Regions from separate parts of the Bacillus nitroreducens genome, predicted to be linked through region 2. Evidence: a T-box and tRNA genes for the amino acid it is inferred to sense, from the RefSeq annotation. Region 2 holds a T-box; the other holds one or more tRNA genes.
What was found. A T-box is a leader RNA that pairs with one kind of tRNA and senses whether it is charged. The one in region 2 lies ahead of leuS (leucine--tRNA ligase), so its partner is inferred to be a tRNA-Leu.

Region 1: it has a tRNA-Leu gene. The T-box ahead of leuS (leucine--tRNA ligase) is inferred to sense a tRNA for this amino acid. The anticodon was not compared.

The regions. Positions count from the first base shown of each region.
Region 1 covers NZ_CAXHYI020000003.1:778,214-782,630, forward strand. Annotated here, with positions in the region: rRNA gene ACWPVE_RS07590 (16S ribosomal RNA) at 1-1,405, opposite strand, end outside; tRNA gene ACWPVE_RS07595 (tRNA-Gly) at 1,485-1,558, opposite strand; tRNA gene ACWPVE_RS07600 (tRNA-Pro) at 1,575-1,651, opposite strand; tRNA gene ACWPVE_RS07605 (tRNA-Arg) at 1,660-1,736, opposite strand; tRNA gene ACWPVE_RS07610 (tRNA-Leu) at 1,823-1,909, opposite strand; tRNA gene ACWPVE_RS07615 (tRNA-Leu) at 1,927-2,007, opposite strand; tRNA gene ACWPVE_RS07620 (tRNA-Lys) at 2,022-2,097, opposite strand; tRNA gene ACWPVE_RS07625 (tRNA-Gln) at 2,140-2,214, opposite strand; tRNA gene ACWPVE_RS07630 (tRNA-Val) at 2,421-2,496, opposite strand; tRNA gene ACWPVE_RS07635 (tRNA-Glu) at 2,555-2,626, opposite strand; tRNA gene ACWPVE_RS07640 (tRNA-Ser) at 2,636-2,726, opposite strand; tRNA gene ACWPVE_RS07645 (tRNA-Asn) at 2,729-2,803, opposite strand; gene ACWPVE_RS07650 (SprT family protein) at 2,930-3,385, opposite strand; gene cmpA (cortex morphogenetic protein CmpA) at 3,540-3,653, shown strand; partial or broken gene ACWPVE_RS07660 (IS1182 family transposase) at 3,783-4,417, opposite strand, start outside.
Region 2 covers NZ_CAXHYI020000003.1:2,097,414-2,101,830, reverse strand. Annotated here, with positions in the region: gene leuS (leucine--tRNA ligase) at 175-2,592, opposite strand; T-box leader at 2,663-2,896, opposite strand; gene ACWPVE_RS14070 (multicopper oxidase domain-containing protein) at 3,297-4,334, shown strand.

The sequences.
Region 1 (4,417 bases), 1.3 Mb from region 2:
GTGTACAAGGCCCGGGAACGTATTCACCGCGGCATGCTGATCCGCGATTACTAGCGATTCCGGCTTCATGCAGGCGAGTTGCAGCCTGCAATCCGAACTGAGAATGGTTTTATGGGATTGGCTTAACCTCGCGGTTTCGCTGCCCTTTGTACCATCCATTGTAGCACGTGTGTAGCCCAGGTCATAAGGGGCATGATGATTTGACGTCATCCCCACCTTCCTCCGGTTTGTCACCGGCAGTCACCTTAGAGTGCCCAACTGAATGCTGGCAACTAAGATCAAGGGTTGCGCTCGTTGCGGGACTTAACCCAACATCTCACGACACGAGCTGACGACAACCATGCACCACCTGTCACTCTGTCCCCGAAGGGAACGTCCTATCTCTAGGAGTGTCAGAGGATGTCAAGACCTGGTAAGGTTCTTCGCGTTGCTTCGAATTAAACCACATGCTCCACCGCTTGTGCGGGCCCCCGTCAATTCCTTTGAGTTTCAGTCTTGCGACCGTACTCCCCAGGCGGAGTGCTTAATGCGTTGACTTCAGCACTAAAGGGCGGAAACCCTCTAACACTTAGCACTCATCGTTTACGGCGTGGACTACCAGGGTATCTAATCCTGTTCGCTCCCCACGCTTTCGCGCCTCAGCGTCAGTTACAGACCAGAGAGCCGCCTTCGCCACTGGTGTTCCTCCACATCTCTACGCATTTCACCGCTACACGTGGAATTCCGCTCTCCTCTTCTGCACTCAAGTCCCCCAGTTTCCAATGACCCTCCACGGTTGAGCCGTGGGCTTTCACATCAGACTTAAAGGACCGCCTGCGCGCGCTTTACGCCCAATAATTCCGGATAACGCTTGCCACCTACGTATTACCGCGGCTGCTGGCACGTAGTTAGCCGTGGCTTTCTGGTTAGGTACCGTCAAGGTACCGCCCTATTCGAACGATACTTGTTCTTCCCTAACAACAGAGCTTTACGATCCGAAGACCTTCTTCGCTCACGCGGCGTTGCTCCGTCAGACTTTCGTCCATTGCGGAAGATTCCCTACTGCTGCCTCCCGTAGGAGTCTGGGCCGTGTCTCAGTCCCAGTGTGGCCGATCACCCTCTCAGGTCGGCTACGCATCGTTGCCTTGGTGAGCCGTTACCTCACCAACTAGCTAATGCGCCGCGGGCCCATCCGTAAGTGATAGCGAGAAGCCATCTTTTAATATGAGACCATGTGGTCTCATATGTTATCCGGTATTAGCTCCGGTTTCCCGAAGTTATCCCAGTCTTACAGGTAGGTTGCCCACGTGTTACTCACCCGTCCGCCGCTAATCTTTGGGAGCAAGCTCCCTTAGATTCGCTCGACTTGCATGTATTAGGCACGCCGCCAGCGTTCATCCTGAGCCAGGATCAAACTCTCCAATAGAGTATTGATTGCTCAATAAGTTTGTTACTTAGAATTAACGTTGACGCTTGTATTATGTTTAGTTTTCAAAGAACTAAATTGGAGCGGGTGATGAGAATCGAACTCACGACATCAGCTTGGAAGGCTGAGGTTTTACCATTAAACTACACCCGCAACATTTAATTTCGTCTGGTCGGGAAGACAGGATTCGAACCTGCGACCCCTTGGTCCCAAACCAAGTGCTCTACCAAGCTGAGCTACTTCCCGATAAAATATGGCGCGCCCGAAAGGAGTCGAACCCATAACCTTCTGATCCGTAGTCAGACGCTCTATCCAATTGAGCTACGGGCGCATATTGTAAGTCGTTTGAAATCAGCGACTTTTCTATAATAACATCTCACAAGCATTATTGCAAGTACTTTTTTAAAAAACTTTTTTTGGTGCGGTCGAGAAGACTCGAACTTCCACGGGATCAACTCCCACTAGGCCCTCAACCTAGCGCGTCTGCCATTCCGCCACGACCGCAAGTTGATAGAACTTAATGCGGGTGAAGGGACTCGAACCCCCACGTCAAAGACACTAGATCCTAAGTCTAGCGCGTCTGCCAATTCCGCCACACCCGCATATTTAAGTAAAATGGTGAGCCATGAAGGATTCGAACCTTCGACCCTCTGATTAAAAGTCAGATGCTCTACCGACTGAGCTAATGGCTCCTACATGTTTTTGCATAATAATCCTTGCTATATAAGGATAAATGGCTGGGCTAGCAGGATTCGAACCTACGAATGACGGAGTCAAAGTCCGTTGCCTTACCACTTGGCTATAGCCCAATGAATTTTCATTATGAATCCTCTTCTTATAAGTATCTTCATGAACTTGCATAGCAAGAGGATATTTTGAAATATCCCAAAAGGAAATATTACGGAATATAGTTGGCGTTACTATATATCAACGAGATTCAGTAATAGATAATCCCTTTCCTTATTCCAGGTTATTATCCGTACGTTTCGGTATAATATACAACTATATTCATAAATGGTGGAGGATGACGGGATCGAACCGCCGACCCCCTGCTTGTAAGGCAGGTGCTCTCCCAGCTGAGCTAATCCTCCGTTTTAAGAGATAGAAATGGGAGGTAGGAGTTTATCAACCCTACATCCCATGATCGCATGACCCGTACGGGATTCGAACCCGTGTTACCGCCGTGAAAGGGCGGTGTCTTAACCGCTTGACCAACGGGCCATATTAAAATGGCGGAGAAGGAGGGATTTGAACCCTCGCGCCGCTTACGCGACCTACACCCTTAGCAGGGGCGCCTCTTCAGCCTCTTGAGTACTTCCCCATTGGCTCCGCAGGTAGGATTCGAACCTACGACCGATCGGTTAACAGCCGATAGCTCTACCACTGAGCTACTGCGGAATAATGTTGCGACATGTATTATTATAAAAACAGATTTTCTTGTTGTCAAGAACTTCTTTTTATAGAAAGTCAACCGTTTTGCGGCGACTTTTATAATTTAACACACGCAAAACGAAGAGTCAACTTTTATTTTATCTCCAATAATTTTCCTGAGCATTTGCCGCAAACATATCGATTTGTATCAATCCTTCTCTTCCTTACATATCCTAACCCGCAGTTCTTACAGCTATACAAATACTGTTTTGATTTTTTCTTTTTCAAAACAGATTCTAATGGTTTGCAAAATCTAGGAGCCTCTACTGCCTTTAGGAGTTCTCGAAAGTCACGGTCTCTGTGTCGGTATCCCTTACCCTCTATATGTAAATGATAATGACATAGTTCATGCTTAATAATCCCAACCAATTCTTCAATCCCACGTTCTTGATAGTATTTTGGATTTAACTCGATATTGTGTGTTCTCAGCAGATATCTTCCACCAGTCGTTTGCAATCGATTATTGAAGGTGGCTTTATGTAGAAATGGCTTACCAAAATACTCTAGAGATACTTCCTCCACAATTTTTTGAAGTTCAAATTGTTCCACAATTTCTACTTCCTTTCAATCCTTTTCGAACAGGACGTACTATGTTTGCATACATTATATATACTCAAACCAATTAATAGATTACTTTATCTCTATAGTACCATTTATTATGTTTATCTGAGGACCTAAGTTTATCCACGAGGAGGTATAGGATATGCCTATATGGCTTCAAAACCAAATGAAACGTGCCTATTACGAAAAAGATCGATACCAAATTAAATTGTTGAATCAGTGCTGGTACTTTTATAGAAAAAAACACTGCTCGTGAGGAGGCAGCTGAAAAACTTACGTTTTTATAGGTAATTAAATTGATAAATCAAAAAAGACGACTAAAAATTCATTTTTTGAATTAAAAGTCGTCTTTTTTATGCATATGATACCATTTCACCCTGGGTTATTACCCTAATAGTTTTAAAATCCGCTTTATATTTACCGTAAATATCGCCATGGCACCTTGTAATTCCATGCCAATTAGACCCGAGGATTTCGCTACATCATACCCGTGTCTGTGTTTTAATTCGCTATTTTTAGCTTCTATTTTATAACGCTCTTTGGATTTTTCTTTAAAATAGTCGCTTTCCTGAAATTCCATCTGTTCAGTATGTACATTTGATTTAATACTAACAGAATAAGTTTTACTTTTAGCACCTTCCTTATAACAACCTTCTTTAAATGGACAGTGTTTACACTTTTCGATATCAAAATAATAGGTATCCACTTGATTGGCAGCTACGCCTTTTTTACCTTGTCGAGCTTTGCGAATGGCCATATGTCCTGCCTTACAGACATACATTCCAGCATCTTTATTACATTCAAATACATCCTCTTTCTTACGAGTACCTTGAGTAACAGATGGGTTTAATTTAGCAACTAGTTTTATTTCATTCTTTTCAGTGTACTCAATATTTCCTTTTTCAGAGTAGGCTGCATAACCAATAACTGTTTCAACATCTATTCCAGCTTTTTTACTTTTTTCTATGAGTGTCTCAAGTTGTTTTCCATCATTTTTCTCACCTGAAGTAACTGCCGCGG
Region 2 (4,417 bases):
TAGATTGTGGAAAGTGGGGACACTCTAGACACTGTGGGGTTGCACTATCCTCCTAAAATAAAGAAAACAAGTACACTTGAACTGGATTACTCCCACTCCCCTAGATGTATCATCCCCACAAAAATGATCATGAAGTAAAAAATAGCCCTCACAATGCTGTGAGGGCTACTTCTATTAATTGGCTACAATATTTACAAGCTTTCCAGGTACTGCAATTACCTTACGTACTGTTTTGCCTTCTATTTGTTCTTTGACTGGGTCTGCACCCATTGCAATTTGTTCAAGAACCTCTTTAGAAGCATCTGCTGGAACATGTAGCTTTGCTTTTACTTTTCCATTTACTTGAATAACAATCTCAATTTCAGATTCAACTAATTTTGCTTCATCAAATGCTGGCCATGATTCGTACGCAATGGTCTCTGTATGACCAAGTTTCTCCCAAAGCTCTTCTGCCAAGTGTGGAGCAACTGGAGAAAGTAATTTTACGAAACCTTCAATATATTGCTTTGGTAATTCAGGTGCCTTATATGCATCATTGATGAATACCATTAATTGTGAGATTGCAGTGTTAAAGTGTAATGCTTCGTAGTCTTCTGTCACCTTTTTCACGGTTTGATGATAGACGCGTTCAAGGGTTGTATCATTTGAATTAGCTTTAACTTTTGATGAGATGTTTCCATTGTCATCGACAAGTAATCGCCAAATTCGGTCAAGGAAACGACGAGAACCATCAAGGCCGTTTGTAGACCAAGCAATCGAAGCATCTAATGGACCCATGAACATTTCGTATAAACGAAGTGTATCTGCACCATGTGATTCAATGATATCATCTGGGTTTACAACATTTCCTTTTGACTTACTCATTTTTTCATTACCTTCACCAAGAATCATACCTTGGTTAAATAACTTTTGGAATGGTTCCTTCGTAGTCACTACGCCGATATCATATAATACTTTGTGCCAAAATCTTGCATATAGTAAGTGTAGAACCGCATGCTCGGCACCACCAATATAAATATCAACTGGTAACCACTCTTTTAATTTTTCTGGATCTGCTAAAGCTTCGTCATTATGTGGGTCAATATAACGTAAATAGTACCAACAACTTCCAGCCCATTGTGGCATTGTGTTTGTCTCACGACGACCTTTTTTGCCAGTCTTTTCATCTACTACATTTACCCATTCCGTAATATTTGCAAGTGGTGATTCACCAGTGCCTGAAGGCTTGATTTCCTTCGTTTTTGGAAGCATAAGTGGTAGTTCTTCCTCTGGAACAGCAGTCATTGTTCCATCTTCCCATTGAATAATTGGGATCGGTTCACCCCAATAACGTTGGCGGCTAAATAACCAATCACGAAGTTTGTAGGTAATTTCTTTTTTACCAACTTTATTTTCTTCAAGCCATTCAATCATTTTCGTAATAGCTTCTTCTTTATTTAATCCGTTTAGGAAGTCTGAGTTTACATGCTCACCGTCGCCAGTATATGCTTCTTTTGAAACATCTCCACCAGCTACAACTTCTTTAATTGGCAATCCAAATTTTACAGCAAATTCATAGTCACGCTCATCATGTGCTGGAACAGCCATAATTGCACCTGTTCCATAACTCATTAAAACATAATCCGCAATCCAAATTGGCATTTTTTCTTGGTTTACTGGGTTAATTGCATATGCTCCTGTGAATACACCTGTTTTGTCTTTTGCAAGATCTGTACGTTCTAAATCACTCTTACTCTTGATTTGATCGATATAAGCTTTAACCGCTTCTTTTTGTTCAGGAGTTGTAATTTTTTCAACAAATGGATGCTCTGGAGCAAGTACTGCATAAGTAGCACCAAATAATGTATCTGGACGAGTAGTAAACACAGTGAAATTGTCATCATGTCCATCTATCTTAAACGTAACGTGTGCTCCTTCTGAACGCCCAATCCAGTTACGCTGCATTTCTTTTAAGCTTTCTGGCCAATCAAGATCTTCTAAATCCTCAAGTAAACGCTCCGCATATTCCGTGATACGTAGTACCCACTGTCTCATTGGACGTCTTTCAACAGGGTGACCGCCACGTTCACTTTTCCCATCAATAACCTCTTCGTTTGCCAGTACAGTTCCCAATGCTGGACACCAGTTTACAGGAATCTCATCTACATATGCTAAACCTTTTTCAAATAGTTTAATGAAAATCCATTGTGTCCATTTATAATATTTAGGATCAGTTGTATTAATTTCACGATCCCAATCATATGAAAATCCGAGTTCTTTAATTTGACGACGGAAGGTATTGATATTTTTCTCGGTAAATTCTGCAGGGTCGTTTCCTGTATCTAATGCATATTGCTCTGCTGGCAAACCGAATGCATCCCAACCCATTGGGTGAAGAACATTGTACCCTTGCATTCGCTTCATTCTTGATAAGATATCAGTAGCCGTATAGCCTTCAGGGTGGCCAACGTGCAGTCCCGCACCAGAAGGATACGGGAACATATCTAATGCGTAAAATTTACGCTTCCCTTTATCTTCTGTTGTCTTAAATGTTTTGTTCTGTTCCCAATATTGTTGCCATTTTTTCTCGATCTTTTGGTGATTGAAACTCATAAGACTTCCTCCTTAATCAAATACAAATCCTTACATAATCTTATATAAAAAACAAAAAACCCCTAATCCCAAAAGGGACGAGAGGATATGTATTCTTCCCGCGGTACCACCCACATTAGTGACAAATTGTGCACTCACTTCATTCATCCTTAACGCGGACCATACGACAAGCACTAGTTTGCATTCAATGCAGTTCATGCTTATTGCTCTAAGGCGAGTTCATGTTCATCAACGATTGACTTTCACCACCCGTCAACTCTCTAAACGTATTTAGAACATTACTACTCCTTTTCAACGCTACAATATTTTTTGATTATATTCAGTATTGTATAGAATTTGTGAATAAACTGCAAGTAGAATAGGAAAAATTGGGCTTTTCCTCCACCATTATACCCAACACTCTTTTCATTTAATCTAAAAATGTATATTACATAGCCAACTTTCTTAAACAAAAAATAGTAATGTTTGGGCTTACAATACTCAAAAAAAATGGTCATCTATGTGACGATTTCTTGACTAATAAACGCATTTTGAAGACCTTTAAATCCTTGTCACTATTGGAATGGTGCTTATATGCTCACCTTTTCACAAACTGTCCATAGTTTAGGTAATAAAGCGTGATTTAAATCACCTTTTATTAGATGTCCTCCGAATATGATAAAGGTGTAGAAATCAAATAACAAAATATTCAGGGGGGATTTATGATGAACAAAAAAATTAAATTATTGTTTGCCTCGTTAGTTGGAACGTCAATGATTTTATCAGGGTGTGGTAGTAGTCAAGAGACCATAAAAGAAGAAAAGGTAGAAGCTCAAACAGCTGGTTCTGAATCAAGCCAAGGTGAAATAATTGCTCCTCACAAAGATCTCAACCAGGAACCTGTCCCATTAAAAGTAGAAAGAGTTTCTGAAAATGAAGTAAATGTTGAAATGACAGCCCAAATTACGGATATTGAAATTGACAAAGGATATATATACAAAGCTTGGACATTCAATGGAGAAGCACAGGGACCAGTGGTCGTCGTCAATGAAGGAGACACAATAAACTTTACTATGAAAAATATGGACCCTGCCATTCCTCATAGCATGGACTTCCATGCCGTTCACGCAGCACCTTCAAAGAAGTTTATTGACGTAATGCCAGATGAAACTGGAACATTCTCTTATCCAGCAAATAAGCCAGGGGTATTTATGTACCACTGTGGAACTGCGCCTGTTTTATCACATATCGCAAACGGTATGCACGGAACAATCATTGTAAAACCAAAGAATGGATATCCAACAGACCATGAGGTTGATAGAGAATACTTGCTCATTCAAAACGAATGGTATAAATACAACGATTTACATGACATGACAAACGGTGTACCAAGCCAAGTTGTATTCTCTACAAAAGCTCTTAAAGATGGCGACCCAAACACGAATGGAGACACATTCTCATTAAAAGAAACTCCATTACTAGCAAAAGTAGGCGAAAAGGTAAGACTTTATGTTAATAATGTTGGTCCAAATGAAGTAAGCTCTTTCCACGTAGTTGGTACAATATTTGATGATGTATATATCGATGGAAATCCCGCTAACCACATGGAAGGATTGCAAACGGTAATGTTGCCTGCAAGCGGTGGAGCTGTAGTTGAATTTACAGTTACGGAAGAAGGTACATATTCAATTGTTACTCACCAATTCAACCATGCAACAAAAGGAGCAGTAGCATTATTAAAAGTAACAGCTGATGGACAATAAAAAAAGACCCTATAAAAAAGCACACAGGGCACTCTTTTACAAGGTCAACAAAAAGTCTAAAATAAGTGTATCATAAAAATAGA